4 regions of the Pseudarthrobacter oxydans genome follow, and region 4 is predicted to be linked to each of the others. Evidence: riboswitches for the same ligand, from Rfam matches in the RefSeq annotation. Region 4 holds a riboswitch; each other region holds the start of a gene.
What was found. A riboswitch is a leader RNA that binds a small molecule or an ion and turns the genes downstream of it on or off. The one in region 4 is predicted to bind thiamine pyrophosphate.
Positions count from the first base shown of each region.

Region 1 (7,312 bases), 420 kb from region 4:
ACAAGGGCATGGATGCCGGAGCCGGCTGCCATGGTGGCCGCTTCCACCTTGGTCAGCATCCCGCCGGTGCCCACGCCTGCCTTGCCGGGTTTCCCGATGGAGACGCCATCCAGGTCCGCGGGGCCCGCAACGAGCGGGATCCGCTTCGCGCCAAGTGACGGCGGGCCGTCGTAGAGGGAGTCGACGTCGGACAGCAGCACGAGGGCATCGGCCCGGACCAGGTGGGCAACGAGGGCAGCGAGCCGGTCGTTGTCACCGAAGCGGATTTCATGCGTGGCCACGGTGTCGTTTTCATTGACCACCGGCACCACGCCAAGGTTGAGCAGCCGGTCCAGGGCGCGGAAGGCATTGGTGTGCTGGCTGCGCCGCATGAGGTCTTCGGCGGTGAGCAGCACCTGGCTGACCGTCACACCGTGCGCCCCGAAGGCCTGGGTGTAGCGGGCCATCAGGAGGCCCTGCCCCACGCTGGCAGCTGCCTGCTGGGTGGCAAGATCGCGGGGGCGCTTGGCAAGGCCCAGGGGTGCCAGGCCCGCGGCGATGGCACCGGAGGAGACCAGGATGATTTCGGTGCCGGTGTTGCGTTTGGCCGCCAACGCGTCAGCCAGGGCAGTCAGCGCCTCTTCGGAGATGCCGCCCTTGATGCTGGTCAGCGACGACGAGCCAACCTTCACCACGATCCTGCGGGCGCTGGCGAGCACGCTCCTGTCCACGGACCGCGCCAGCGGCACCGCAGCTGCCGCCCTAGAACTCATCGCCTGCGTCCAGTCCACTCTCCTTGAGCGGCTTGGCGACCCGGCGGCTGCTCACGGACTCGGTCCAGATGCCGGCCTTGCGCTCGGCTTCAAGTTCGGCGCGGGCGGCCGCCCTGGCGTCCTTGCGTTCCTGCTGCTCGTCACGTTTCTGTCCGCGCGTGGGGCGGTCGCCGATATCGGCAAACCGGACGTCGGTGCCGCGCGGCGAGGCCAGCAGTTCCGCACCGGCCATCATGGTGGGCTCCCAGTCGAAGACAACGCCGTCATCCTCGCCAATAACAACTGTGTCGCCGGGCTTGGCGCCCTGCTTGAACAGCTCCGTCTCCACGCCGAGCTTTGCCAGGCGGTCAGCGAGGTAGCCGATGGCTTCCTCGTTGGTGAAGTCCGTCTGCTTGACCCAGCGCACCGGCTTTTCGCCCAGCACGCGGAACAGCGGCTCAAGGCCCTTCTCTTCCCGGCGGATCCGGAAGCCTGCTTCATTGACCGCGCGGGGCTTGATGACAACGGGCTGCACCTTGGGCGGCGCAGCAGCCACCGCGTCCCGGGCCGCCTGGACGATTTCGGCCATGGCAAAGCCCAGCTGGCGGAGGCCCTCGTGGCTAGTTGCCGAGATTTCAAAGACCCGGTAGCCGCGGGATTCCAGTTCGGGGCGGACGAACTCGGCCATGTCCTTGCCGTCCGGCAGGTCCACCTTGTTCAGTGCCACCAGGCGGGGGCGGTGGTTCAGCGGAACCACTTCACCGTCCTGGCCCGCGTAGCTCATGTCCACGGCGTACTTTTCGAGTTCGGCCTCGATGACGGCCAGGTCCGAGAGGGGGTCGCGGTCGGCCTCCAGCGTGCCGCAGTCCAGGACATGGACCAGCGCCGCGCACCGCTCCACATGGCGGAGGAAGTGGTGGCCGAGGCCCTTGCCCTCGCTGGCGCCTTCAATCAGCCCCGGTACGTCTGCAATGGTGAAGCGGACATCCCCGGCCTGAACTACGCCCAGGTTGGGAATCAGGGTGGTGAAGGGGTAGTCGGCGATCTTGGGCCGCGCCGCGGACATGGCGGCGATAAGGCTGGACTTGCCGGCGGACGGGAAACCCACCAGGGCAATATCCGCAATTGACTTCAGTTCCAGCACAATGTCGCTGGACTCGCCTTCGATGCCGAGGAGGGCAAAGCCGGGAGCGCGGCGCTTTTGCGAAGAGAGCGCGGCGTTGCCCAGGCCGCCGATGCCGCCCGCCGCAGCCACGTACTCGGTGCCTTCGCCCACGAGGTCGGCGAGGACGGTGCCGTCCTTGGACTTGACCACCGTGCCGTCCGGAACGGGCAGGATGAGCGTCTCGCCGTTCTTTCCGCCGCGCCAGTCCCCCATGCCCGGGCCGCCGTTGGTGGCGTGGCGGTGGGGCGCGTGGTGGTAGTCAAGGAGCGTGGTGGTCTGGTGGTCCACGCGAAGGATCACGTCGCCGCCGTTGCCGCCGTTGCCGCCGTCGGGACCACCCAGCGGCTTGAACTTCTCACGGTGGACGGAGACGCACCCGTGGCCGCCGGTACCGCCGGATACGTGCAGTACTACCCGGTCTACAAAGCTGGCCACGTGGATCTCCTCAGTGCTGTTTCCTGGACACCCAAGGGCGCCAAGACGATTGTAATGCGGTTAAAAGAACAGTGGAGCGGACCACATGGCCCGCTCCACCGCTTCAGAACTGGTTGTTACTCTGCAGCTGCAGCAGCAACGATGTTGACGACGCGACGACCGCGGCGGGTGCCGAATTCAACGGCGCCCGGGGTCAGGGCGAACAGGGTGTCGTCGCCGCCGCGGCCAACGCCGGCGCCCGGGTGGAAGTGGGTGCCGCGCTGGCGGACGATGATCTCGCCTGCGGAAACTACCTGGCCGCCGAAGCGCTTGACGCCGAGGTACTGTGCGTTGGAGTCACGACCGTTGCGAGTGGAGCTCGCGCCCTTTTTATGTGCCATCTGAAATGCCTGCCTCTAAATTCTGGGGAATCTGCTGAAAAACCTGAACAGTAACGGGAGGTTACTTGATACCAGTGATCTTGACCTTGGTCAGTTCCTGGCGGTGACCCTGGCGCTTCTTGTAACCGGTCTTGTTCTTGAACTTCTGGATCACAATCTTAGGACCACGGAGGTCCTGGAGGATCTCAGCCGTAACAGTTACCTTGGCCAGGTCAGCAGCGGCGGAGGTGACCTTGTCACCATCAACCAGGAGCAGTGCGGGCAGCTGAATGGTGCTGCCAGCTCCACCGGCGACGCGGTTCAGGGTAACGAAGTCTCCAACGGAAACCTTCTCTTGGCGGCCGCCTGCGCGGACAATCGCGTACACCACTTGGGAACTCACTTCTCTCGACGTTTATTACAAATTTGCGTGCGGAACCCGGTTCCATAATTGGTTGGGCTCTCGCTGTGCCTCAACGCCGTGGGGTCATAACCCAAGTGTTGGCGTAAGCACCGAAGATCTAGAATACGCTAGTTTTGGCTTCGGCCGCAAATGAGGCTGGTTCCGGCGGGTTGTCTGTGATAGGTACCACAACACATTTCCTTGGCCGGGGGGTGCCCCACCATAGTACCGGCGCGGCGGCCGTCCGGACGTCAGGAATGAAGGCGCGGCGCGTCGAAAAATTCAACTTCCAGGCGGCAGGACTGCCTGAATGCCGTGGCCATGGCATCCTTCTCATGCGCCGGAGCGGTGCGCCCCGCACTGTCCACAATGGCAACCGCCCTGCGGGTGGCCGCGGCGAAGTCCTCATCCGCGTATGTGCGCAGCCACTCCGCGTAGGGATGGCCCGCCGGCTCCCCGGCAGCCACGAACTGTGCGTGGAGCGTTTTGCCCACCTCCGCGTACAGCCAGAAGCAGGGCAGGACGGCTGCCGCCAGCACGGCATAACTGCCCGACGCCGATGCCGCCACCAGGTGGTCCACGTAGGACTTGGTTACGGGTCCCAGCTGCGGCTCAACGGTCCGGGTACTGAGCCAGGAGCGGTGCAGTTCAGACTCGACCTCCAGGCATTGCGCGGCGGAACGTGCCCAGAAGAGTTGCTCTGCCTCGGTGGGGGCCAGGGCACTTGTCCGCGCGAGCACCCGTGAATAACCGTTGAGGTAGATGGCGTCCTGGGCCAGGTAGTAGCCAAACTGTTTCTCGGCCAGGTCGCCGGAGGCCAGGTCCCGGATAAACGCCAGGGAATAGATGGCTTCCAGGTGCTCCTCCGCTTCAGCCCACAGCCGCGCCGCGAAGCTGCCTTCAGCAGGCTCCGGCTGAAGGTGGTGGAAGTGGTGGACTGGTCCGTTGCCCGTACCCACCTCCAGCGACTCCGAGGCCTCCAGCGCGCCGGACAGCCAGGGCTTGACCTCCCGGAGGGCTGCCTCCCAGTCCCCCAGCCGCACCTGGACTGTGGCCATGGCTGATGACAGTGAACAACCGGTGCCGTGGCTGTTCAGCGTTGCCACCCGCCTGCCCGGGACCACCACCACGTCCTGGCCAAGCGTGCCTGCAGTGTTGACAAGGGCGTCGGGGCATTCGTCCCCGGCCAGGTGTCCGCCCTTCACAAGCACCGTCGCCCCGGTGGCGGAAGAGAGCTCGCGGCCCTGTTCCAGGGCGCCTTCCCAGCTCTCCTGCACGTTCCCGCCCACCAGCATGGCAAGTTCAGCCAGGTTGGGCGTGATGAGGTGCGCCAGCGGCAGCAGCTCGCGAAGTGCGGCTTCGGCGGATTCCTGCAGGAGCCGGTCACCGCTGGTGGCCACCATGACAGGGTCCAAAACCACGACGCCGGGACGGACTTTTTCGAGCCACGCCCGGACAGCTTCGATCACCGCGACATCACCCAGCATCCCGATTTTCACGGCGTCGATGCTGATGTCCTCACTGAGCGCGTCAAGTTGCCGGGTGAGGAAGTCAGCAGGCGGAACGTGGACCCCGCGTACGCCGCGGGTGTTCTGTGCGGTGAGGGCAGTGATGGCGGCCATTCCGTAGCCGCCGTGGGCCGCGATGCTTTTCAGGTCCGCCTGGACGCCGGCTCCGCCGGACGGATCCGAGCCCGCGATCGAGAGGACCCGGGGCACGTCCGGCCGCTGGCCGGACTGTGCTGCAGGGGCAGGGGCGCCCTGAGGGGTGGCAGAGGGCAATTCGAGAGTTGAAGACAAGAGACATCCCTTCGCCGGTGCTAGCCGGACAGGTTCAACGGGTGTGGATCTCAGCCGGCTCTGTGCGCGGCACCCCGTGTCGGTTCACCAGCCTAGCTTTTTTGCGGTACGCAGGGCGAAGGTGACGCAGTGCGACTGGTGCGGCCTTAAATGCCGGATGCCCGGCCGTCCACACGTGGTGGGCGGCCGGGCATCCAGCGTGTCGCGTGCCGTGGCCTAGAGTTCCGAAGCGGGAACCCCGACACCCAGGATGATGGGCTCCGCGGCAGGCTTGGCGTTGCCTGGCGCAGGGGCACCTGCCTGGTCAGCTTCCGGCGCCTTTGCAGAGTGTGAATGCCCTGCCGCCGCGGCGGGGACATTCTCGTGCTGCTCGACGGAGGTCTCGTTGGCCGCACCCTGGGCACGGCTGGCGCTGCGGTTGCGGCGCGCCCGGCGCGGGCGGGACTGTTCCAGGGTGTGGTCGGAATAGTCCTTTTCGCGCAGCGCATGGGCAGCCTGCAGCGGCTCAGGCCGGACCTGCGGAGACTCCGCCTGCGGTGCCTGGACGTGCTGCGGTGCCCGGACCTGCTCCGGTTCCCGCTGCTCCTTTTCCGGTGCCCGCCGTTCGGGCTGCCCGGCTGTGGCTTCCGCGGCAGGGGCAGGCTCACCGAGGTGGGCGAAGGCTTCGGCGAGCCGGTCCAGCGTCAGGGCCGGCTTCGGCTGCTGCTCCTCCGCGTGCTCCACGAACGGCAGGGCAACTTTCTCCCCGCCAAAGGTGAGGACGGCGGCAGGCCGGGAGGCGTCGCCGTCGTGCTTCTCAGGTTCCGCCGGCTGGACCTGCGGAGCCTGCCGGGCCGCGGCTACCTCATCGTCGTGCAGGTGGGCGGCGTGTGCTGCCGCAGCAATATTGGCAAGGGCAAGCCTGGTGGCTTCGGCCTTTGCGTGCCGCTCGGCGTCCGTGGGGTCGGGGTGGACCGTGTGCACGTGGAGGGCGGCTGCAGGAGCAGCGTCCACCTGCTGGCCGCCGCGGCCGCGGCGGCGCTTCCGGTCTGGACGGACGCCGGGCTGGCTGCTGTCCCCGCGCTGGGCCTCAGCGCGGTGGCTTTCATTCCGGACGTCCGGGCGGGCGTCCGAGCGCTGAACGTGGTGTTCGGCCGCCACGATATTGGCCCGGCGGTGCTCCACGGGGTCATCGTGGGTCACCACGCCGCGGCCGGCGCAGGCCTCGCACTGCTCGCCAAACACTTCAAGCAGCCCGGTGCCCATCCGCTTGCGGGTCATCTGCACCAGGCCAAGGGACGTGACTTCGGCAACCTGGTGCTTGGTGCGGTCGCGTCCCAGGCACTCCACCATCCGACGGAGGACGAGGTCGCGGTTCGATTCCAGGACCATGTCGATGAAGTCGATGACGATAATGCCGCCGATATCGCGCAGGCGGAGCTGGCGTACCACTTCCTCCGCAGCTTCCAGGTTGTTCTTGGTGACCGTCTCTTCAAGGTTGCCGCCGCTGCCGGTGAATTTGCCGGTGTTGACATCCACAACAGTCATGGCCTCGGTGCGGTCGATCACCAGCGAGCCGCCGGAGGGCAGGAAGACCTTCCGTTCCAGTGCCTTGTGGATCTGTTCGTCGATCCGCCATGCGCTGAAGATGTCCTGGTCCTTGGTCCACTTCTCGAGGCGCCCCACCAGATCGGGAGCGACGTAGGTGACGTAGGCCTCGATGGTGTCCCAGGCTTCCTCGCCGGAGACGATCAGCTTGGAGAAGTCCTCGTTGAAGACGTCGCGGACCACCTTGATGGTCAGGTCCGGTTCGCCGTACAGCAGTTCCGGAGCAAGGATCTTGGTGGACTTCGACTGGCTTTCGATGCCTTCCCACTGGGCCCGCAGCCGGTTGATGTCGTGGGTCAGCTCTTCCTCGGAGGCGCCTTCCGCAGCGGTCCGGACAATAACGCCGGCCTGCTCGGGGAGGCGGTCCTTGAGGATCCGCTTGAGGCGGTTGCGTTCGACGTCGGGCAGCTTGCGGGAGATGCCGGTCATGGAACCGCCGGGAACGAAGACCAGGTAGCGGCCCGGCAGTGAGATCTGACTGGTCAGGCGCGCGCCCTTATGGCCCACGGGGTCCTTGGTGACCTGGACCAGGACGGTGTCGCCGGACTTGAGCGCGTTTTCAATGCGGCGCTGCTTGCCCTCGAGGTTAACGGCCTCCCAGTTGACTTCGCCAGCGTACAGGACGGCGTTGCGCCCGCGTCCGATGTCCACGAAGGCTGCTTCCATGGACGGCAGCACGTTCTGGACCTTGCCCAGGTAGACGTTGCCGATCAGGGAATCCTGCTGGGTCTTGGAGACAAAGTGCTCGGCCAGGACGCCGTCTTCCAGGACGGCAATCTGGATTCTGTCATCGCGCTGGCGCACGATCATTTGGCGGTCCACGGACTCCCGGC
Region 1 is NZ_CP139438.1:2,582,071-2,589,382, forward strand. It holds gene proB (glutamate 5-kinase) at 1-752, opposite strand, end outside; gene obgE (GTPase ObgE) at 742-2,331, opposite strand; gene rpmA (50S ribosomal protein L27) at 2,448-2,711, opposite strand; gene rplU (50S ribosomal protein L21) at 2,773-3,081, opposite strand; gene thiD (bifunctional hydroxymethylpyrimidine kinase/phosphomethylpyrimidine kinase) at 3,345-4,892, opposite strand; TPP riboswitch at 4,882-4,979, opposite strand; gene SMD14_RS11635 (Rne/Rng family ribonuclease) at 5,109-7,312, opposite strand, start outside.
Region 1: it holds a riboswitch for thiamine pyrophosphate, as region 4 does, so the genes downstream of both, thiD (bifunctional hydroxymethylpyrimidine kinase/phosphomethylpyrimidine kinase) here and thiO (glycine oxidase ThiO) in region 4, are expected to answer to the same signal.

Region 2 (7,312 bases), 330 kb from region 4:
CAAGCTGTCCAAGTGGCTGAAGGCCCAGGGCCACAGCCCCATGCTGGTGGCATGCGACCTGCAGCGCCCCAACGCGGTCACCCAGCTCCAGGTGGTGGGCCAGCGCGCCAAGGTGCCGGTGTTCGCGCCGCACCCGGGAGCCACGTCCTCCGAACTCGAGCACCCTGCCGGCGACCCCGTGGCCGTTGCCCGCGCCGGTGTGGAGGAAGCCCGCCAGAAGCTGCACGACGTCGTCATCGTGGACACCGCCGGCCGGCTCGGTGTCGACGCCGACATGATGGAGCAGGCGCGCCAGATCCGCCGCGCCATCGTGCCCAACGAAGTCCTCTTCGTCATCGACTCCATGATCGGCCAGGACGCCGTGAACACGGCGCTCGCCTTCGATGAGGGCGTCAACTTCACGGGCATCGTGCTCTCCAAGCTCGACGGCGACGCCCGCGGCGGTGCCGCGCTCTCGGTGGCGTCCGTCACCGGCAAACCCGTCATGTTCGCCTCCACCGGCGAAGGCCTTGACGACTTCGAGCTGTTCCACCCGGACCGGATGGCATCGCGCATCCTGGACATGGGTGACGTCCTGACGCTGATTGAGCAGGCGGAGAAATCCTGGGACAAGGACGAAGCCGCCCGGATGGCGAAGAAATTCGCCGACCAGGAAGACTTCACCCTTGAGGACTTCCTGGCCCAGATGCAGCAGATCCGCAACATGGGCTCGATGAAGAAAATGCTCATGATGATGCCGGGTGCGCAGAACATCCGCCAGCAGCTGGAGCAGTTCGACGAACGCGAGATCGACCGCGTCGAGGCCATCGTCCGGTCCATGACCCCGCACGAGCGTGTTGCGCCCAAGATCATCAACGGCTCCCGCCGCGCCCGTATTGCCCGCGGCTCCGGCGTCCACGTCTCCGAGGTCAACGGCCTTCTGGAGCGCTTCGCCCAGGCCCAGAAGATGATGAAGAAGATGGCCCAGGGCGGCATGCCGGGGATGCCCGGGATGCCAGGCATGCCGGGTGCCGGCGGCGGGGCGCGGAAGAACGCCAAGAACGCCCCCAAGAAGAAGGCGAAGTCAGGCAACCCCGCCAAGGCTGCCCAGGAGCGGAAGGACGCCGAGGCCCGCCGGGCCAACGCGGCCAAGGCTCTGCCGACCGGCGCCGCCTTCGGCCAGCAGCCGGGCGACTTCGATCCGTCCCAGCTGAACCTGCCCAAGGGCTTCGACAAGTTCCTCGGCAAGTAAGCAAACCTGGCCCAACTAAGTAGCGCCAAGTGTCGTTTTGACGGTTCATAACGACACTTGGCGCTACTTAGTTGGGATGTCGGGGCTGTGGAATAGGGTTGGGTCATGTTCAAGCAGAGGGTAGTGTTCGTGCACGGCGCGGGCAGCTTCGGCGCCGCGGCCTGGCCCCGCCAGCATGGCCTGGCACTGTCCTATGACGCACTGTTCCTGCGCCGCCACGGCTACGATCCCGTGGCAGAGCCGGTGGAATCATCCTTCGAAGAGGACGCGGGGATCCTGCTGCGGTCACTGGCCGACGACGGCAGGGGCGCCGTCGGCGGGCACGTCGTGGCACATGCCCAAGGCGCCGTCGCAGCGATGATGGCCGCCGTCGAACGCCCCGACCTTGTCTATTCGCTGACGCTGGTGGAGCCGGCCTGCCTGTCGCTGACCGCGGAACTGCCGGCGACGGCGGCGCACATTGCGCTGATGAAGCCGCTCCTGGACGTCCGGCACCAACTCGGCGACGAGGACTTCCAGCGGGAATTCGTGCGCCGGGTCTACGCCACGGACCTGCAGCACCCGGTCACCGTGGAAGAGAAGCGGTCCGCCCGGCGGCTCCGTCTGCAGGTGCCGTCGTGGGAAGCTCCGCTGCACATCGTGCCGGGCGTGCCTACGCTCGTCCTCACGGGCGGCTGGGAGCCGCTCTACGAAGAGATCGCGGGCTACCTCCGGGAGACCGGCGCCCTCCACCGCACTGCGGCGGGAGGGCACCGGCCCCAGGATTCAGGAGAGGGGGACCGCATCATCCGCTCGTTTATCGGCGATGCCAGCCGGGTCCGGGCACGCGCGTCCTGACGCCCTAGCTTCCGGCGGCAACACGGGGCTCCGGCAGGTACACCTTGCCGCCGGCCGCCCGGAATTCCTCGCTTTTCCCCTTCATCCCCGCCGCCGCCGCCAGGGCCGCCTGCGACTCCGCCGAGCCAAATTCGTCCCGGATGTCCTGGCTGATCCTCATGGAGCAGAACTTGGGACCGCACATGGAACAGAAGTGCGCGGTCTTGGCAGGTTCTGCGGGCAGGGTCTCATCATGGAAGGCTTCCGCCGTGACCGGGTCCAGGGACAGCGCGAACTGGTCGCGCCAGCGGAATTCGAAGCGTGCCTTGGACAGCGCATCATCGCGCTCGTGCGCCCCCGGGTGGCCCTTGGCAAGGTCTGCCGCGTGTGCGGCGATCTTGTAGGTGATCACCCCGGTCTTGACGTCGTCCTTGTTGGGCAGCCCCAGGTGTTCCTTCGGGGTTACGTAGCAGAGCATGGCGGTGCCGTAGCGTGCGATCTCGGTGGCACCGATGGCCGAGGTGATGTGGTCGTAGCCCGGTGCAACGTCGGTAACCAGGGGCCCGAGTGTGTAGAACGGCGCACCCTTGCACAGCTCCTGCTGTCGCTCTACGTTCTCGCGGACCAGGTGGAACGGGATGTGCCCCGGACCTTCCACCATCACCTGCACGTCGAATTCCCAGGCGCGCGCCGTCAGCTCAGCCAGTGTGTCCAGTTCGGCGAACTGGGCAGCGTCGTTGGCATCCGCCGTCGCCCCTGGCCGCAGCCCGTCACCCAGGGAGAAGGCGACGTCGTACTTCGCGAAGATTTCGCACAGCTCATCGAAGTGCGTGTAGAGGAAGTTCTCCTGGTGGTGGGCCAGGCACCAGCCTGCCATGATCGAACCGCCGCGGGACACGATGCCTGTCACCCGGTTGGCTGTCAGGGGCACGTAACGCAGCAGGACGCCGGCGTGGATGGTCATGTAGTCCACACCCTGCTCGCACTGTTCAATGACGGTGTCGCGGAAGATCTCCCAGGTAAGGGCATTGGCTTCCCCGTTGACCTTCTCGAGGGCCTGGTAGATGGGGACGGTGCCGATGGGGACGGGGGAGTTGCGGAGGATCCATTCGCGGGTGGTGTGGATGTCATCGCCGGTGGAAAGGTCCATGACGGTGTCGGCGCCCCACTGCGTTGCCCACTGCAGTTTGTCCACCTCCTCCGCGATGGAACTGGTAACGGCCGAGTTGCCGATGTTGGCGTTGATCTTCACCAGGAAGGCCTTGCCGATAATCATTGGCTCGGACTCGGGGTGGTTGATGTTGCTGGGGATGATGGCGCGGCCCGCAGCCAGCTCGCTGCGGACCAGTTCAACATCGCAGTTCTCGCGCAGCGCCACAAAGCGCATCTCCGGGGTGATCACGCCCTGCCGCGCGTAGTGCATCTGCGTCACGGTCCTGCCGTCGACGGCGCGGCGGGGCACCGGGCGCGCTCCCTTCCACTCGGCGCTGGCGGCGCCGCGGCGGACAGCCGAGCGGCCGTCGTCGAGCAGGTTCCGTTCCCTGCCGCTGTACGCCTCGGTGTCTCCGCGTGCTTCGATCCAGTCCGTCCGGAAGGGAGGGAGGCCGATGACGGGGTCGCTGCCAGGTCCCGCCGTCCGGTAGGTCCGGAACGGCCTGTTCGGCGTCCCGTTCGGGGAAGGTTCCAGCGCAATCTCCGTCACCGGGACCCTGATCCCCGTGCCGGCATCCTCAAGGTAGGCCAGAGAATGGGATTTCAGGGACTGGGTCACCGGTGGCTGGTTGCCGGCTGCTCCCATCGCCGGACGGTCTTGGGCAGGGTTCAGCTGTGCATTTTGTGTACTCAAGGAATACTCACTTCCTTCGCCGGCATTACCCGGACAGGTTCAACGGTCGCAGGCTGCGTCAGCCCGATCTCAGCCCCTGCAGGGGCACCCGTGTGGTCAAGGTGTAAGCTACCACACGCCCCCGGAAGGGCGGTGTCACATTTGCGGGTGCTAGCCTGACCGGGCATCGAAAGGAAGCCCGATGGCAGACATCATTCACTTTCGCGGACCCGTCCTGACCGCACCGGACCGGGTACGCCATGGACTCTGGTCGGTGGACGGCAAGCTCACGTTCAGCCGGCCAACTGCCCCTCCGGCGCGGGAGCTCGACGGCTGGGTGCTGCCGGGATTGGCTGACGCCCACTGCCACATCGGACTGGGCCCCGCCGGCCCGGTCGAACCCGCCCTTGCACGGGAACAGGCGCTGGCTGACCTCAACGCCGGAACCCTGCTGGTCCGCGACGCCGGCTCACCTGCCGATACCCGCTGGATGCAGGGCTGCCGGGACTTTCCGGTGCTGATCCGTGCAGGACGGCATGTGGCCCGCACGCGCCGCTACCTGCGCGGCTTTGCGGCGGAGGTCGAACCCGACGGGCTCGTGGAGGCCGTGCGGAAGCAAGCACGCGACGGCGACGGCTGGGTCAAACTGGTGGGCGACTGGATCGACCGGAGCGCCGGCGACCTCGCGCCCTCCTTTCCGGCCGCCGTCGTCCGTGACGCTGTCCAGGCTGCCCATGATGAAGGTGCCCGGGTCACGGCGCATTGCTTCGCCGGGGACACCCTGGACCAGATGCTGGACGCCGGCATTGACTGCATTGAGCACGCCACGGGGCTGCTGCCCCGCCACCTGCCCCGGTTCGTGGAGCAGGGCGTGCCGATCGTGCCCACCCTCATCAACATCGCTACCTTTCCTGATATCGCGGAGCAGGCAGACGCCAAGTTTCCGCGCTACGCCGCCCACATGCGTGCCCTGTGGGAACGCAGGCTGGAACGGGTGGCGGAGGCCCATTCCGCCGGCGTACGCATCTTTGCCGGGACGGACGCAGGCAGCGTGGTCCGCCACGGGAGGATCGCAGATGAGATCCTCGCCCTGCACGGGGCCGGCCTGCCCATGCCTGCGGCCCTGGATGCCGCCTGCTGGGCAGCCCGCACGTGGCTGGGAGCGGACAACCTGGAGGAAGGCGCGCGGGCCGACGTCGTGGTGTGCCGCGAAGACCCGCGGACCACCCCGGAAACGATCAGGGCGCTGGAACACGTGGTGCTGGGCGGCCGCATCATCCGCTGAGTTATTTGAGGCCGCCACTTGGAATAAATTGAAGCTTCAAGTAATTTTAATATGTGACAGGCCGCCGACGGGACGGCCTCCAATACAAGGAGCCTTCAAATGACCGACGCAGCCGCCCGCCAGGATCTCCTTCCTGCCGACCTCGCCATGGGCACCGTGATGCTCAAGGTGGGCGACATGAAGGTCATGACCGATTACTACCAGCGGGCCCTCGGCCTGGAGGTCGTCGCGGAGCAGGACGGCGGGCTCTACCTCGGCCGGCTGCAGAAACCGCTGGTGCACCTGGCTCCCGCTCCGGGCCTGACGCTTCCGGGCCGGGGAGAGGCCGGCCTCTTCCACACCGCGCTGCTGTTCGAGAACCAGGCAGACCTGGCCGCGACCATCGCCACGGCCGCGCAGTTTGAACCCCGTTCCTTCACCGGCAGCGCAGACCACCTTGTCAGCGAGGCCTTCTACTTCACCGACCCCGAAGGCAACGGGATCGAACTCTACTGGGACCGGCCGCGCAGCAGTTGGTCCTGGAACGGCACTGACGTGGTGATGGACAGCCTGGCCCTTCCGCCGCAGCGCTATTTGGAGCAGCACCTCACTGAGGAGTCCCTGGAACGCCAGCGGGGAACCGTTGCGGGCGTGGGCCATGTGCACCTCCAGGTGGGCGACGTCCAGACCGCCCGCGACTTCTACGTGGGGACCCTCGGCTTCGAAAAGACCGCAGGCTGGCACGGCCAGGCCCTGTTCGTCTCGGCGGGCCGCTACCACCACCACATGGCAATGAACGTATGGAACAGCCGCGGCGCGGGGCCGCGCAAGGACACCCTCGGCCTGGGTGAGGTCCTCATCGAAGTGCCGTCGGGGGACGACGTCGGCGCCCTCGCCGACCGCCTCAAGGTTGCCGGTGTTGCCGCCCACCACACCGGAGCCGAACTCCGGTTCGAGGATCCGTGGCGCAACAGGATCCGGGTGGCAGTCCGCTGACCGGCGCACTCCCGGACAAAGGTTGAGAACCCTGCGGGGGTTGGGCCGCCGACCGGCGTTGCCGGAAAACTCCGGCGGTCCCTGTACTAGGCTGAAACCGAACTGCCGGGCAGCGCGCGCTGCATCCCGGCGGGCCGCACCGTCAACGGAATGAGGGCACTTCCCATGGGCTTCACCGAAATCTTTGTTGCCACCCACGACGCCGCACTGAAGCGCGGCGGCATCCTGGACAAGGGCGGGAGTGCCCCTGCCGGCGACGCGGTCCGGATCCCGGGAATCAGCGACTTTGAAGTCGAACAGCTGGGCGACCTGGCCGGCACCGCCGTCCATGCCGGCGGGGCAGACTATGAGTTGACCATGGTGGACGTGGCGAGCGATTCGCTCCTTGCGGTTCCGCCCGCGATGGTGCGTGCCCTGGCCGACCTGCTCTCGTATGAAACCGAAGGGGAGGGCGACGTCCTCGACGACGTCGCTGAGCAGTGGGCGGCGCAGGATGACATGCCCTTCGATGCCGCCCAGGCGCGCACCTACGTGCGGCAGCTCGCTGAAATGGCCAGCGGAATCGCCGACTCGGAGCGCGCCGGCCTCTACGTCTGGTCCGCCTGAGCCGTTCCTGCCCCGTCTGTCCGGGCGGGGCGGGGCCGCGCCAGGACGTGTCAAGTCGAAATCCGAACGCTGATCTGGCACAATAAACAGGTACTCGATCTGCGTGGCCCCTCTCTCCGCGTCAGGATCCTGTCCTTCGAGCCCGCAAGTATGGCCCGCCCCACGGGTGCAGAAAGCCGGGTTCACCCCCTTTTCTGAAACAGGAGTGACCACAACAGTGGCCGTAAAGATTCGCCTTAAGCGCTTTGGCAAGATGCGCGCACCGTACTACCGCATCGTCGTCGCGGACTCACGCACCAAGCGTGACGGCCGTGCCATCGAAGAAATCGGCAAGTACCACCCCACCGAAGAGCCCTCATTCATCGAGGTCAACTCCGAGCGTGCGCAGTACTGGCTGTCCGTCGGCGCCCAGCCGTCCGAGCAGGTCGCCGCGATCCTCAAGATCACCGGTGACTGGCAGAAGTTCAAGGGCCTGCCGGGCCAGGAAGGCACCCTGAAGACCAAGTCTGAGAAGGCTGCCTTCGTTGCCCCGGAAAAGGGTTCCGTGATCATCCCGGAAGCCATCACCAAGAAG
Region 2 is NZ_CP139438.1:2,671,389-2,678,700, reverse strand. It holds gene ffh (signal recognition particle protein) at 1-1,231, shown strand, start outside; gene SMD14_RS12085 (alpha/beta hydrolase) at 1,337-2,068, shown strand; gene thiC (phosphomethylpyrimidine synthase ThiC) at 2,073-3,893, opposite strand; TPP riboswitch at 3,888-3,995, opposite strand; gene SMD14_RS12075 (amidohydrolase family protein) at 4,075-5,157, shown strand; gene SMD14_RS12070 (VOC family protein) at 5,257-6,132, shown strand; gene SMD14_RS12065 (hypothetical protein) at 6,298-6,738, shown strand; gene rpsP (30S ribosomal protein S16) at 6,956-7,312, shown strand, end outside.
Region 2: it holds a riboswitch for thiamine pyrophosphate, as region 4 does, so the genes downstream of both, thiC (phosphomethylpyrimidine synthase ThiC) here and thiO (glycine oxidase ThiO) in region 4, are expected to answer to the same signal.

Region 3 (7,312 bases), 1.1 Mb from region 4:
GCCGCCGCTTCTCCCCGCCCGAAAGCGTGTAGGGGTTGGCATCCACAAGATGGGTAAGCCGCAGGCGCTCCAGCAGTTCGTCCACGCGCTCCTCACCATGGCCAAGGTGCCGGGGGCCAAACAGCAGTTCGTCCAGCACCTTCCCTGTGACGAACTGGTGTTCGGGTTCCTGGAACACGGTGCCGATCCGCTCGATGAGCTGATCGGCCTTCCACTTGTACGGGTCTATTCCGGCGCCGCGGCTCAGGTCCAGCGTGGCCGAAACCTTGCCGGCCACGGGCTCCAGGAGCCCGGCAAGCGTCAGGGCAAACGTGGACTTCCCGGCCCCGTTCGGCCCCGTGACGGCCAAGGCGTGCCCGGCCCGGACCTGCGCGGAAATACCTGCCTGCACGGGTACCGGCGGAACCTTCCGGAAGCCGCTGCGCCGCGCCCGTTCACGGGACACCGCCAGTTCCTCGGCAGCGAGCAGGAGGCCACCCGTCCCGCTGGCTGGATCCGCCGCACGCAGCCGGGTGTCCGGAACATAGCCGGGCACCCACACCCCGGCAGCAATCAGCATGCTCCGGGCCTCCCTGAGCACCTGGTCCGGCGGACCGTCCAGCAGCACGGCGTCCTTCGCGTCGGTGCCGGGCTGCAGCACCACGATCCGGTCCACCAGGTCCTTCCACACGGACACCCTGTGCTCCACCACCACCAGGGTGGCGCCGGTCTTGTCCAGGCACCGCGCCACGGCGTCGCGGACCTCCAGCACGCCGGCCGGGTCCAGGTTGGCCGTCGGCTCGTCCAGCAGGATCAGGCCGGGACGCATGGCAAGGATGCCTGCGAGCGCCAGCCGCTGTTTCTGCCCGCCGGAGAGTACCGACGTCGGATGGTCCAGCGGGAGGTGGGAAAGTCCGACGTCGTCCAGCGCCTCGTGCACGCGGCTCCAGATGGCGTGGCGGGGCACGGCGAGGTTCTCGGCGCCGAAGGCGGCGTCGTCACCCACGCGCGACAGGACCACTTGCGTCTCGGGATCCTGCTGCATAAGGCCGGCGCGCCCGCGCTGCTCGCGGGGGGAGGCTCCGTCAACCAGCAGCGAACCCGACTCGTCGGAATCGCCGGCCGCGCCGCCGTCGTCGTTCGCATCCCCCAGGACCCCCGCCAAAGCATGGAGGAGGGTGGACTTGCCGGCGCCGGAAGGCCCCAAAAGCAGCACCCGCTCTCCCGGACGGATGTCCAGGTCGAGGGCATGGACCGCCGGCCTGGCGCGCCCGGCATGCCGCCAGCCCCAGCCGCGGGCCGTGACGGCGGCGGGACGCACTGCGGTGGGCGCGCCCTGGCGGGAAGGTGCGGACATCAGGAGAAAACAGGCTCCGTAGCTGCCTTCCGCGACGCGAACGAGCTCAGGACCCCGGTCCTGGCCAGCCCCCGGGTGGCGATCCAGGACAGGGCGCCGGCGATGATCGCGCCGGAGATGGCGGTGAAGACGATGTACACCAGCTTGTCCCCGCCGGAGTAGGCGATGTTCCAGCCCCACGGAGCGAAGGAGTCGTTGAGGCCGCAGAAGAGACCGGCGGCGGCACCGGCCAGCAGTGCCACGGGCAGGTTGAACTTCCGGTACACGAAGATGGCGAAGATGATCTCGGCGCCGAGGCCCTGGACGAAGCCGGAGAACAGCACGGAAGCCCCATACTGGGACCCCATGAGCAGCTCACCGGTGGCGGCTACCGTCTCACAGAACAGCGCGGCGCCGGGCTTGCGAATGATGAGCATGCCCAGCACGGCCGGGATCATCCAGCCGCCGGCGATCAGGCCGGTCAGTGGCGGGTAGGTGGCGTTCATGGGGCCGGACACTGCGGCCGCGCCCTGGGACCAGGCCCAGAAAATGACGCCGCCGGCGATGGCAATGAGGGCCGCCACCACGATGTCCACGACGCGCCAGGACTTGCTGCTGGTCTTCTTGACTGCTGTTGTTGCCATGTGATCCTCCTGAGGAACAGGAGGGGAAAGTGGACGCGGCTGCCGGCACTGCTGCCGCTGCGCGCACTTCGAGAACTCGACTCCCTTGCGCCGGTACTAACCGGATCAGGTTCGAGGGTCTGCGGCTGCCCGCACTCTCAGCGCCCACCTGCGGATCCTGGCATTGCCAGTGATGGCCGACGGCGGCGCTCCCCTGTCGTTGAATGTTGCTTTTGCTTGAAATGATTCGTTGCAGAAATACCCTGTTGGGCGTTGTCCAGTTTACACCGCGGCGGGGGTAGATTGTGGGCCATGGCTGCCAATTCCCCGCATGTAACCGACTTCGACCCGGATTCCGATGCCATCCAGCCGGAGGGATCGCTGGCGGCACTGATCGCCCGGATTGAAGGCGAAGTCCGGGAACTGCAGTTTCCAGGCTTCTCCCTCGACGACTCCCTGAACCTGGGACTGCTCCTCGTGGAGCTGGGCAAGGAGCGCGGGCTGCCCATCGCGATTGACATCACGAAGGGCGGGCAGGTTCTGTTCCATGCGGCGCTGCCCGGTGCGACGCCGGATAACGATCACTGGATCCGGGCGAAGCAGCGCACGGCGGCACGGTATGAGGTCCCCTCACTGCTGGTGGGATTGCGCGGCCGGCTGCGCGGCGGCCGGATCGAGGACCAGGGATGGTTCGACCAGGGCCGGTACGCGGCGCACGGCGGCTCCTTCCCGCTGTACGTCACCGGAGTGGGCGCCGTGGCTACCGTTACGGTTTCAGGGCTTCCCCAAGTGCAGGATCACGACCTGGTGGTCGAGGCCCTGCGCGAAATGCTCCACTCCGCGGGGGCGGACTGATGCCAAGGCTGGCGGACTGACCCACACTGCACGCACGTCCACCGGCAGCAGAAATACAAAGGCTGCTTAGCATTTATTAGTAATCATGCTTACTATGTTGTCTCCCGGGTTTTGAGGAGAACAGGACATGGCAGCAAGCACCCGCCTGGCGGGCCCACGAACACGCCTGCAAAAGGCCTCCCTCGGAACGGGAATAGTCTTCGTCCTTTTCGGCATCCTGGGTTTCATCCCGGGCGTTACCTCCAACTATGGCTCGTTGGGCTTTGCCGGACCTGGTTCAGGGGCGCTGCTATTGAGCGTCTTCCAAGTGTCCATTCTCCTTAACGCGGTCCACCTGCTCTTCGGGATTGCAGGGGTCCTGATGGCGCGGACGCATCCCCAGGCCAGGAACTTCCTCATCTACGGGGGCGTAACCTACCTGCTCCTGTGGTTGTACGGCTTCCTTGCGGGCGACACCACGCCTGCCAACTTCCTCCCTGCGAACAACGCAGACGACTGGCTGCACCTGGCCCTCGGCCTGGCCATGATTGCGCTGGCCATCGTCCTGGCCGCCCGAGGCCCCGCCGTTCCCGCAGGCGTTGCCGGCAGCGACAGCAGCAACAGCGGCGACAACAGCAACCGGTCAGGAAGCCTCAGCGACGACGTCACGGAACCGGCACCAACGCCGCACCTGAAGGAGCACTATGAAAATCCCTGAAGCGCGCGGTCCCGCCAGCACCGCCTTGTTCGCCCTTCTCACGGAGGCGCCCGGCACCCTTGGCACCCGCCCCTGCGGCCGCACCGCCGATGACCGAACCCTGGATGACGGAACCGCGGCGCTGCACCGGGCGGTCACCGGCCAGTTGGCTGCCACCCCGGACATCATTGGCGACGACGATCTCCAGCTGACGCTCTTCTGCCTCTACGAGCTCCACTACAGCGGACTCGAAGGCGTCAGCGATGAGTGGGAATGGGCGCCGGGACTGATCCAGGTCCGCCACCTGCTGGAAAAACCGTTCGAGTCAGCGCTCAGGCTGGCCGCCCGGGAAGCAGCCGGCGAACTGGAGCTTCCCGCGGCCTCGCGTCCCACCAGCGATGCCGTGGCCGATGTCCTGTTCAGCCTCGCAGCCCGCGACACCGGCCCCAGCCTCTCACGGTACGTGGCAAAGAAGGCCAGCCTGGACCAGCTCAAGGAATTCCTGATCCATAAGTCCATCTACCAGCTGAAGGAGGCGGATCCCCATACCTTTGCCATTCCCCGGCTGGCCGGGCGCCCCAAGGCCGCGCTGGTGGAAATCCAGGCGGATGAGTACGGCGGCGGACGTCCCGAACGGATGCACAGCGCACTTTTCGCCCGCACCCTGCGAGGCCTGGGAATGGCGGACGAATACGGCGCCTACGTCGATTCCGTCCCGGCCGTCTCCCTCGCCGCAGTGAACCTGATGTCCCTGTTCGGGCTGAACCGCCGGCTGCGGGGTGCCATCACCGGGCACCTTGCCATCTATGAGATGACCTCCTCCCAGCCCAACCGCTTATACGGGAGCGGTTTCCGCCGGCATGGATTCGATGCCGCCGTCACCCACTATTTCGATGAACACGTGGAAGCAGACGCCGTCCACGAGCAGATCGCCGGCCGCGACCTGGCCGGCGGCCTCGTCGAGGCCGAACCAGGACTTCTTGGAGACGTATTGTTTGGTGCCACGGCAGCCATGGCGGTGGACGGCAGGCTGTCTGCCCATCTCCTGCAGTCCTGGGAGAACGGCGGGACGTCACTCAGGGCGGCAGTCCCGGCGGCAGCATGAGCGGCGCCAGTCCCCCGCCGTCGTCCGTCACCCCGGCTACCTAAGCAGGAGCAAGAATGAACCAGGAACCCGCCGATAGCTCCATCGTGGTGTGCCCCGACGGTCCGCTGATCGTGCGCGGCGACTTCGAGATCGTCACGCCCTCCGGCGAACCGTTGCCCCGTGAACGGAAAACCGTGGCACTGTGCCGCTGCGGGGCGTCAGCCATCAAGCCCTATTGCGATGGGACGCACAAGATGATCAAGTTCCGGACGGAACCTCCGGCAACCTGAGCAAGGCCTGCACCGGCCGGCCGCCATCGCCGGTTAGGCTAGGGACAGCCCGTTTTCCGCCCGCAAGGAGTACTAGGAATGAACCTCTTCATCAAGCTGCTCGGCACTGGCGTGAGCCTCGGCGCAGGCTTTGTCGGCACGAAGCTCGTCAACGCCATCTGGGAAAAGACCACCGGCCGGAAGCCCCCCACCGGCAAGCACGAGGACGTCCCCACGAGCCTTCACTCGGCGCTGACGTTCGCCCTGATCTCTGCCTCGGTGAGCACCATCATCCAGGTCTTGGCCAACCGTGGCACCCAGCGCGCCATCACCCGGTTCGCCAAGAGCCAGGACATCGTCTAGCAGCACGCCGAACGGTGTTCAGCCGTCGCCGGAACCGTCCTCACGGGCGGCTTTGGCGGCGGCTTTCTGCACCACGGCCTCGAGCTCATCGGAGGTGAGGAGCTCGCGGTGCAGGTGCTTGGTGCGGTAGCCGGCCCGGCCCACCATGTGTGCCGAAACGGGCACGGTGAGCAGCTGGAAAATCCACGCCACCAACAGCACAGGCCACACCCACCAGGTGCGCAGCTGCAGGCCGATGGACGCCAGGAGCAGGAACAGCCCCAGCACCTGCGGCTTGGTGGCGGCATGCATGCGGCTGAGCAGGTCGGGGAACCGCAGCAAGCCGATGGCCGCGCCGAGGGACATGATGGCCCCGACGATCATGAACACGGCGGACAGCACATCCACCCAGGCGTCCAGGCCAGTGGAATCAGGACTCATTGGGCTGCTCCCTCCGGTCCGCCACGAACCTTGCCACCGTCACGGACCCGATAAAGCCGATGATGGAAATGGCCACCACCAGCATCAGGTTGTTCAGGTGCCTGTTGACGGCCATGTCCACGCACAGGGCACCGCCCAGGATGGCCAACAGGACGTCCGTGGCCAGCACCCGGTCCAGCAGTGAAGGCCCCCGGGAGATCCTGATGATGGCACCGGCGGCGGCCACCGAGAAAATTACGGCAGTAATAGCCAGGACGGTCTGCATCATGCGCCGGCCTCCATTCGCACGGTTTCGAGTTCTTCCTTGGTGCCCATGATCCTGATCAGCCCCGCCTCGATGGACCGCACCTCGTTTTTCAGGTTTTCGACTTCCTGCGGGGAACTGATGTTGAGCGCATGCAGGTAGAGGGTGGACGTGGAGCGGTCCACCTCCACCACCAGCGAGCCCGGAATCAGGGAAATCACGTGCCCCGTGGCCGTGACCATCAGGTCCTGGCGGCTGCGGAGCGGGACGGCGACGACGGCGTTGGTCACCTTCGGCCCCTTGGCGATGGCGAGGTACAGGAGCTGCGCGCTGGCAGCCGCCACCTTGGCCAGGAAGACGAGCGCGAAGGGAACGGCGTACAGGATGTTGAACCGGCCGCTGAGTTCCACCGGCGGAAGGTAGAACAGACGCGCAACCGCCACGGCCAGCAACGCCCCGAACAGGAGGTTGCCGGGGCTGAAGTCCTGCCACAGGGCACCCCACACAATGACCAGCCAGACCAGGAGCGGCAGCTCCTGGCGGAGGGAAATACGGCGGCGGCTCATTTTCCCCCTCCCGGCGTGGCAACCATCGGAACGTCGATGTTTTCGCCCAGGACAGCGTGGATGTAGGAGGTCCGGTCCAGCATGTCGCGCGCAGCCTGGTCCGAGACCGTGAACAGCGGCCCCGCGAAAACCGTCAGGGCAAGGCCGAGGACCACCAGCCCCACTGTCGAGCCCACCATGGTGCGCGGAAGCAGGGTGACGGTGTTCCGTTTGGCGCCAGGACCGTCGGCCCGCCCGGCGGCCGGGGCAAGCAGCACCGGATCCGGGTGCTCGGCGTCCGAGGGCCGGCGCCAGAACGCACGGTTCCACACCCTGGCCACGGCAAGCAGGGTCAGCAGGCTGGTAAGCACCCCGCCGATCACCAGCACGTACGCGAGCGGCGTCCCCAGTTCAATCCCGGCCTGCATGAGCCCCACCTTCCCCAGGAAGCCGGAGAACGGCGGAATTCCGGCCAGGTTCATTGCGGGAATGAAGAACAGCAGTGCCAGCAGCGGGGACAGCTTGGCGAGGCCGCCCAGCCGGTCCACCGAGGAGCTCCCGCCGCGGCGTTCGATCAGCCCCGTCACCAGGAAGAGGCTGGTCTGGATGGTGATGTGGTGCGCCACATAGAAGACTGCGGCTCCCAGCCCTGCCGCGGAGGACATCGCCAAGCCAAACACCATGTACCCGATGTGGCTCACCAGGGTGAAGGAAAGCAGACGTTTGATGTCGCTCTGCGCCAGGGCACCCAGGATCCCCACCACCATGGTCAGCAGGGCGGCCACCATGAGGGGCGTATTCAGGGAATCCCCGGGAAAGAGGAGCGTCTCGGTCCGCACCATGGCATAGACGCCAACCTTGGTGAGCAGGCCGGCGAACACGGCCGTGACCGGCGCCGGGGCGGTGGGGTAGGAG
Region 3 is NZ_CP139438.1:4,139,234-4,146,545, forward strand. It holds gene SMD14_RS18905 (ATP-binding cassette domain-containing protein) at 1-1,336, opposite strand, end outside; gene SMD14_RS18910 (ECF transporter S component) at 1,336-1,959, opposite strand; TPP riboswitch at 2,024-2,164, opposite strand; gene SMD14_RS18915 (heme-degrading domain-containing protein) at 2,251-2,793, shown strand; gene SMD14_RS18920 (DUF4383 domain-containing protein) at 2,921-3,490, shown strand; gene SMD14_RS18925 (iron-containing redox enzyme family protein) at 3,477-4,574, shown strand; gene SMD14_RS18930 (CDGSH iron-sulfur domain-containing protein) at 4,631-4,846, shown strand; gene SMD14_RS18935 (DUF4235 domain-containing protein) at 4,925-5,188, shown strand; gene mnhG (monovalent cation/H(+) antiporter subunit G) at 5,207-5,608, opposite strand; gene SMD14_RS18945 (monovalent cation/H+ antiporter complex subunit F) at 5,598-5,876, opposite strand; gene SMD14_RS18950 (Na+/H+ antiporter subunit E) at 5,873-6,418, opposite strand; gene SMD14_RS18955 (Na+/H+ antiporter subunit D) at 6,415-7,312, opposite strand, start outside.
Region 3: it holds a riboswitch for thiamine pyrophosphate, as region 4 does, so the genes downstream of both, SMD14_RS18910 (ECF transporter S component) here and thiO (glycine oxidase ThiO) in region 4, are expected to answer to the same signal.

Region 4 (7,312 bases):
CTTTCGCATTCTTGAGCCGCCGCTGACCCACCGAGCCGATCTCGGGGATGATGAGGTGCCGGGAATAGCGCTCGACCTCGGCAGGGGTAAGGTCCGGGCCCGGTTCCACCAGCGGATCCAATGACACGGGTGAAACATTTGCGGTGAATGTCGAAGCCATACTTCAATGTATCCCCCGGATACTGCCGGGTCATATTACCCCGCAGTAAAGTGGAAGTAACTGCAACGGAAAGTAGGACAACTGTGGTCCATGAAGCACGGGCTGACCGCCCGTCAGCCGCCGAACCGCAAACTCCCCCGCGTCCCGCGGGTCAGCGGTCGGCCAGGCTTCCGCGTGACGAGCGGCGCGCGCAGCTCCTCAACGCAGCCCAGGAAGTCTTCGTGGCCAACGGGTACCACGGCGCGGCCATGGACGAGATTGCCGAGACGGCGCACGTCAGCAAACCCGTCCTTTACCAGCATTTTCCCTCAAAACGCGAGCTGTACCTCGCCTTGCTTGAAAGCCATCTGGCCTCCCTCACCGAACTGATGCTGGGTGCGCTGAACTCCACCACCGATAACGACGAACGCGTTCAGGCCGTCATGCGCGCCTACTTCCAGTTCATCGCCAGCGATGACCAGGCCCACCGGCTGGTGTTTGAGTCCGACCTGATCAACGATCCCGACGTCAGCTCGCGGCTGGAGACGTTCAACAGGACATTTGCCGATGCCATCGCCCGCGTCATCGCCGAGGACACCAAGCTCCCCCATCTCGAAGCGCAGTTGCTGGGCCGGGGACTGGCCGGGATGGCGCAGGTCAGTGCCAGGTACTGGCTTGAAACGGACGGCAACCTGGACATCAATGTGGCCAGCGACCTCATCTACCGTTTAGCTTGGCGCGGAATCTCGCGCTTCCCCAAAGAGTCCTAGACTACAAATAAGACATCACCAACGAACTTTGACTGGCTGGGAGGCCCCTGTGGAAATTAAGATCGGCGTTCAGAATGTTGCCCGCGAAATTGTGCTCGAATCAACCGAGGACGCGGCTTCTGTGGCCAAGGTCGTGGGGGAAGCCATCACCGCGGGCAGCGAACTTCGCCTGAAGGATGAAAAGGGACGCGTGATCATTGTTCCCGGAAATGCGCTCGGCTACGTGGAAATCGGCGCAGAAGAGGCACGGCGCGTAGGTTTCGGCCAGTTCTAGCGCCCGGCCGAAAAACCGCGTCCGAAGCCCAAGGAGATCCATGCTTTCGCTGACCATCGTTGTACTGGCTGCCGCCGCGGCAGGCTTCATCATCTGGGCAAACGACAAGCGGCACGCCAAGTATGGCGCAGGCCTGCCCGCCGGGGTCGCCGTAGCAATGGCGGCGTTGACCTGGATTGTCCTGATGGCGGCCGGTTTCGGCTACCTGCCAGGGCTGACCTGGATCCCGTGGGTCCTGCCCATCGTGCTGGGCGCCGGCGCCGCAACAGGAGCAGCCGTGTATCTTGGCCGCACGCGTGCGCGCCGGGACGCCGAAAGGCTTACGGCGATCCTCCGGGCATAGGGCCGGCGCAAGGCAACCGGCAGCAGCGGCCGCCATCCCGCCAGGGGTGGCGGCCACTGCTGCTTAGGGACCAGTGGCTGGTGGCGAGGCTACTAACGCCCCGGCACGTACTTCGCCGGCTCGGCCACGGCCCCCGACGCTGCCGCAGCTTCACTTGCTCCCGCAGCTGCCGCGATGTCCCGGTCAGTCACCTGTCCCCCGGCGTCGTGGGACGTGTAGCGGATAAAGACGCGGTTGTAACGCCAGTCGAGGTCGGGATGGTGGTTTTGTTCCTCGGCCAGACGTCCGACGGCGGCAATCAGCTCAAGTGCGGCAACCGCCGTCGGCATCTTGAAGACAGAGACCAATCCGCCATTGTCGGCCCGCCAATCAGGCAGTCCAGCCAAGGCTTCGTCGATTCGTTCCGGGGGAAGGGCGTCTTTGCCGGCCACTGCTGCTCCTTGAATCAAGGCGCCGGCCGGCGGAAAGCGGGCCCTACAGGAACTCGGCCCGGCCTTCCATCGCCGACGACGCCAGCGCGTGTTCACGGCGAGGTATGCGACCTGCCGCTTTCGCCAGCCTACCTGCGATGACGGCGTGCTTGAAGGCGGCGCCCATCATGGCCGGGTCCTGTGCCCGGGTCACCGCCGTGGCCAGGAGCACGGCATCACATCCGAGTTCCATCGCGAGGGCGGCGTCGGACGCCGTGCCGATTCCCGCATCCAGCACCACCGGAACCGAGGCCCGGGACACGATGAGCTCGATGTTGTGCGGGTTGAGGATGCCCAGGCCGGTGCCAATGGGCGAGCCGAGCGGCATGACCGCGGTAGCTCCCAGGTTCTCGAGCCGAAGCGCCAGGACGGGGTCGTCATTGGTGTACGCAAAAACCTTGAACCCCCGGTTGACCAGCTGTTCGGTGGCGTCCACGAGTTCCACGGCATCCGGCAGGAGGGTGTGTTCGTCAGCGATGACTTCCAGCTTCACCCAGTCGGTTTCCAGGGCCTCCCTGGCGAGCTCCGCGGTGAGGACGGCGTCCCGGGCAGTGAAGCACCCCGCCGTGTTGGGCAGGACCTTGATGCCGTGGTCCAGGAGGAGCTGGAAAAGCGAGCCTGCCTCCTGGGGTGAATAGCGGCGCATGGCCACGGTGGTGAGGGAGGTGCCGGAGGCCAGGAGCGCGGCGCCGAGGCCGTCAAGGCTGGGCGCGCCGCCCGTGCCCATGATGAGCCGGGACGCGAGCGCGACGCCGTCGATCACCAGGGGATCATGAAGGTCCGGCCGGGTGCCGTCGAGGGTGCTGCGGGTTTCCGTCATGGTGTTCAGCCTCCCTGTACTGCCGTGACAAGTTCGACGTCGTCACCCTCGGAGAGTGCGGTAGCGAACCATTGGCTCCGGGGCACCACCTGGGCGTTGCGCGCAACGGCGACGCCCAATTTCCGGCCGTCGGTTGCGTGGCCGTCAGCGGCCAGTGCGCGGCCGGTGACCTCGGTGACGAGCGCGGTGATGGACGCGCCGTCGGCGACTGTATGTCCGGTTCCGTTCAGGGTGATGTTCATGCTGTCTCCTTGGGGTTGGGTAGGGTGGCCGCTGCAGCAGGCCGAACGGCGACGCCGGAAAAGCGGCCGGGATTAAAGGGGGCCCAGCGGGGGTCCTCCCTGCCTTCGAGCAGGTCCCGGCATATCGCGGCCGCTGCCGGGGTGAGGAGGACGCCGTGGCGGAAGAAGCCGGTGGCAATGATGAGCCCTGCCACGCGGCTTTGCCCTGAAGGGCCGTCCTCCAGGGGGACCCGCCCGAGCAGCGGGGCGTTGTCAGGTGTGCCGGGACGGGCCCGGGCCGTGCATTCCAGCAGCTCAAGTTCCGCCACCGCAGGCACCAGGACCTGGGCGTCGCGCAGCAACTGGTAGACGCCCCCTGCCGACACTGCCCCCGCGCTGGTTCCGCTGTCCTTCCCCAGTGCGTCCTCACGCTGCGTTGCCCCGATCACCACGGTGCCGTCCTGCCGGGGGACGATGTACACAGGGATCCCGCGGACCAGTCCGCGGACGGTGGAGGTCAGCAGCGGCTGGAGGTGGGCGGGGACGGCGAGGCGAAGGATGTCACCGTGGACCGGCCGCAACGGCAGGTGCAGGTTTTCCGGCAGCCCGGTCAGGGCCGCAGCGTGCAATCCGTTGGCCGCTACGGTCTCCCTGGCCGCCACCGTTCCTCCGCCCTCCAGCGTGACACCGGCGACGGCTCCGTCCCGCCAGAGCAGGCCCGCTGCCCGGTCCGGCACGGCGTAGCCCTCGGCGGCTCCGGCCACGAAGCTTCCGCCGCTGCCGGTTCCGCCGGCGTGCCGGGCCAGGGCACGGCGGAAGCAGGCGACCAGCAGCCTGGGGTCCACCTGGTGGTCCGCCGGTGTATTCAGCGCCGAGGCAATGGCCGGGCTCAACAGCGGCTCCCGGCGCCGGGCTTCACGGATGGTGAGGGGCTCAACCGTCAGTCCATTGGCCTGCTGCACCTCGCGCAGGTCCAGCAGCGCCTGCCGGTCCGCAGCGTCGGCACCCACGGCGAGGGTCGGCGTCGTAAGATACCCGGGATCCGAACCGGCAGCCGCGGCAAGGCCAGCGGCGAAACCCGGCCAGCGCCCGGAGGCCTCCAGCATGAGCTCCAGGAGGTCCTCCTCCTGGTAATGCAGTTCGCTCACCGGGGCAAGCATCCCCGCCGCGGCCCAGCTGGCACCGGAGCCGGGGGCGTCATCGATTACCACCGCTGAATATCCGGACCGCCTCGCCTCCCAGGCGATGCCGTGGCCGATGACTCCCCCGCCGATGACCGCAACGTCGGCCTCCAGTGCGGAGCCGGGCGCGGGCCGGTACGGGGCGTCGAGCGCATTGGGCATAAGTGTCTCCTTCCCTACGCCGGTATTAGCCGGATCAGGTCAAGCGGTCGGCTCTGACGCCCTCTCAGCCCGGCGCTTTATGACAGCTGCCGCGGCTCCCGCAGTACGAGGCCCAGTGTAGAGGAACTAGGCTGGCACCCATGAATGTGTCCCACCCTCCTGCCGCTGCATCCCCCGTCCCGGCTACCGACGCCTTTCTCAACGCCGAAGGCAGTTCCGGCGTGCAGGCCGCACGCCTTTACCTCTGTACGGACGCGCGCCGGGAGCGGGGCGATTTCGGGCAGTTCGTCGATGCCGCCTTCGCGGGCGGGGTGGACATCATCCAGCTGCGGGACAAGTCCATCGAAGCCGCCGAGGAGCTGGAGCTCCTGGCCGTACTCAAGGAATCGGCGGTGCGGCACGGCCGGCTGTGGGCGGTGAATGACAGGGCGGACATCGCCGTGCTGTCCGGAGCCCCGGTGTTCCATATCGGCCAAAAGGACCTGCCCCTCAAGGCGGCCCGGACGCTGTTGAACGGCAACGCGGCCATCGGCCTGTCCAGCCACAGCCCGGAGCAGGTGGACGCCGCCCTGGCTGCCGCCGCCGGCCCCTCGGCGCTGGACTACTTCTGCGTGGGGCCGCTCTGGGCAACACCCACCAAGCCCGGACGGGCCGCCGTCGGGCTTGACCTGGTGAGGTACGCCGCCACGGCTGTTGCCGGGGCGGACGGGCAGGAGGACACGCCCGACGGCGGTGTCCCCTGGTTCGCGATTGGCGGCATCGACCACTCCAACGTCGAAGAGGTGGTGGAAGCCGGCGCACGCCGGATCGTGGTGGTCCGGGCCATTACCGAGGCTGACGATCCGGCCGCGGCCGCCGCTTCGCTCCTCAGCGCCCTGGACGCCGCCCGCCCATAATCCCGCGCCGGAACTGCCGTGCCTCTCCGGGCCGCTTCCGTGCACTATTGACGAAATTCGGGCTACGCTGATTTTCGTGTCACACCATCGGCTGGCCCCCAATGTCCACGAGCACACCAACGCACTCGAAGCGGCGCTGGGCGCGCTCCGGAGTGAGCTTGAGCTGCCGGGTGCCTACCCTGATGATGCCGTGAAGGACGCCGAGGCCGCCGTGTCCGCATTGCAACTGCCGTCCCATGACCTGACTTTCGTTGAATTCATTACCATCGATCCGGCATCGTCCACCGACCTGGACCAGGCGCTGTTCATCGAGCGGGACGGCAACGGCTACCACGTTCTCTATGCCATCGCCGACGTGCCGGCGTTTGTTACTCCCGGCGGCCCGCTGGACGCTGAGACGCGGCGTCGGGGACAGACTTTTTACACGCCGGACGGCCGCATACCGCTGCATCCCGAAGTCATCAGCGAGGGGGCGGGAAGCCTCCTGCCGGGACAGGACTGTTCCGCGTTCGTGTGGGACTTCCGTCTTGACGTTGACGCGGAGGTCACGGCCGTGGCCGTGCGGCGTGCCCGGATGCGCAGCCGCACCAAGCTCAGCTACAAAGGCGCCCAGGCGGAACTGGACGCCGGCAGCCCTTCCCCTGTGCTGCGCCTCCTTAAAGAGGTGGGGCTCAAGCGCGTGGAGCTGGAGCGCGCCCGGGAGGGTGCCAGCCTGAACATGCCGGACCAGGAGATTGTCCAGCTTCCCGACGGCGGCTACCGGATTGCCGCCGCCCCGCAGCTGCCCGTGGAGGACTGGAACGCACAGATATCGCTGATGACCGGCATGGCAGCCGCACAGCTCATGCTGGCCGGGAAAGTGGGCATCCTGCGCACCATGCCGGCCCCGGACGAGCGTTCCCTGAACCATTTCCGGCTGCAGACAGAGGCCCTCGGAAAGCCCTGGGACGGCGAAGTCAGTTACGGCGAATACCTCCGCAGCCTGGACCCCACCCATCCCCGCCAGCTCGCAATCCTCCACTCCGCAGGGATGCTCTTCCGTGGGGCCGCCTATACGGCCTTTGACGGCACCGTCCCGGATGACGCCGTTCAGTCCGCCATCGGCGCCGCGTACGCCCATACCACCGCCCCGCTTCGCCGCCTGGTGGACCGCTTCGTGCTGGTCACCTGCGAGGCCTTGAGCAATGGCGGCGAGGTGCCCGCGTGGGTGCGGGACGCCCTGCCGTCGCTTCCCGAGATCATGGCGGGCTCGGACCAGCTGGCGTCCCGGATGGAGCGAATGGCGCTGGACACGGTGGAGGCGGCACTGTTGATCAACCACATCGGACAGGAGTTCGACGCGATCGTGATTTCAGGGTCGAAGCCCCAGAAGGAGAACGGGAACGGCGGCCTGAGCCGGAACGGCAACGGCAAGGGCAAAAACGGCAACGGCAAGAACGGCAACGGCGGCTCCGGGATCATCCAGATCGCCGAACCTGCAGTGACAGCGCGCTGCGCCGGTGAGTTGGAGGCCGGAACCAAGGTCCGGGTGCGCCTCATGTCCTCGGACATCGCTACCCGTGAAGTGCATTTCGAGCTGGTGCCGAAGGCGCCGTGACCCGGGGCGGTTTTGTGGCATATCCGGCCCGCAGTGCGGGCAAAAGCCGGATTTCGGTGCCCTTGCGGCTAGACTGAAGAGGTAGAAATGGATGCCCGGTCGTTGATTTCCTTGATTTGAAACCAACAAGCCCGCCCCTACGCGATCTTGAGAACCACCCGCTGGTCACCAGTGCCAGCATAAAGATAGCCCGCGATCGGCTTCCACTGGAATTGCTTGCGCGCCTGAGCGTGCTCCGGAACGGCCTGCCGGCCGGCCCGTTGAGCAGGCAGCGCCATTGCCCAAATGAATAAGGAAACTCCACGTGAGTGAATTGCATACCCACCAGCTTCTGACGGACGACTCCGGCACCGAAACGCTTGAGCCCGAAGAAACCATCATCTCCGACGAGAAGCCGCACGAGATTGAGGAGAAGTCCTTCGCGGACTTCAACGTCCGC
Region 4 is NZ_CP139438.1:3,005,506-3,012,817, forward strand. It holds gene moeB (molybdopterin-synthase adenylyltransferase MoeB) at 1-160, opposite strand, end outside; gene SMD14_RS13580 (TetR/AcrR family transcriptional regulator) at 244-909, shown strand; gene SMD14_RS13585 (DUF3107 domain-containing protein) at 959-1,183, shown strand; gene SMD14_RS13590 (hypothetical protein) at 1,224-1,526, shown strand; gene SMD14_RS13595 (4a-hydroxytetrahydrobiopterin dehydratase) at 1,619-1,957, opposite strand; gene SMD14_RS13600 (thiazole synthase) at 2,001-2,816, opposite strand; gene thiS (sulfur carrier protein ThiS) at 2,822-3,058, opposite strand; gene thiO (glycine oxidase ThiO) at 3,055-4,380, opposite strand; TPP riboswitch at 4,375-4,492, opposite strand; gene thiE (thiamine phosphate synthase) at 4,521-5,276, shown strand; gene SMD14_RS13620 (RNB domain-containing ribonuclease) at 5,353-6,873, shown strand; gene SMD14_RS13625 (hypothetical protein) at 7,011-7,151, opposite strand; gene SMD14_RS13630 (DEAD/DEAH box helicase) at 7,178-7,312, shown strand, end outside.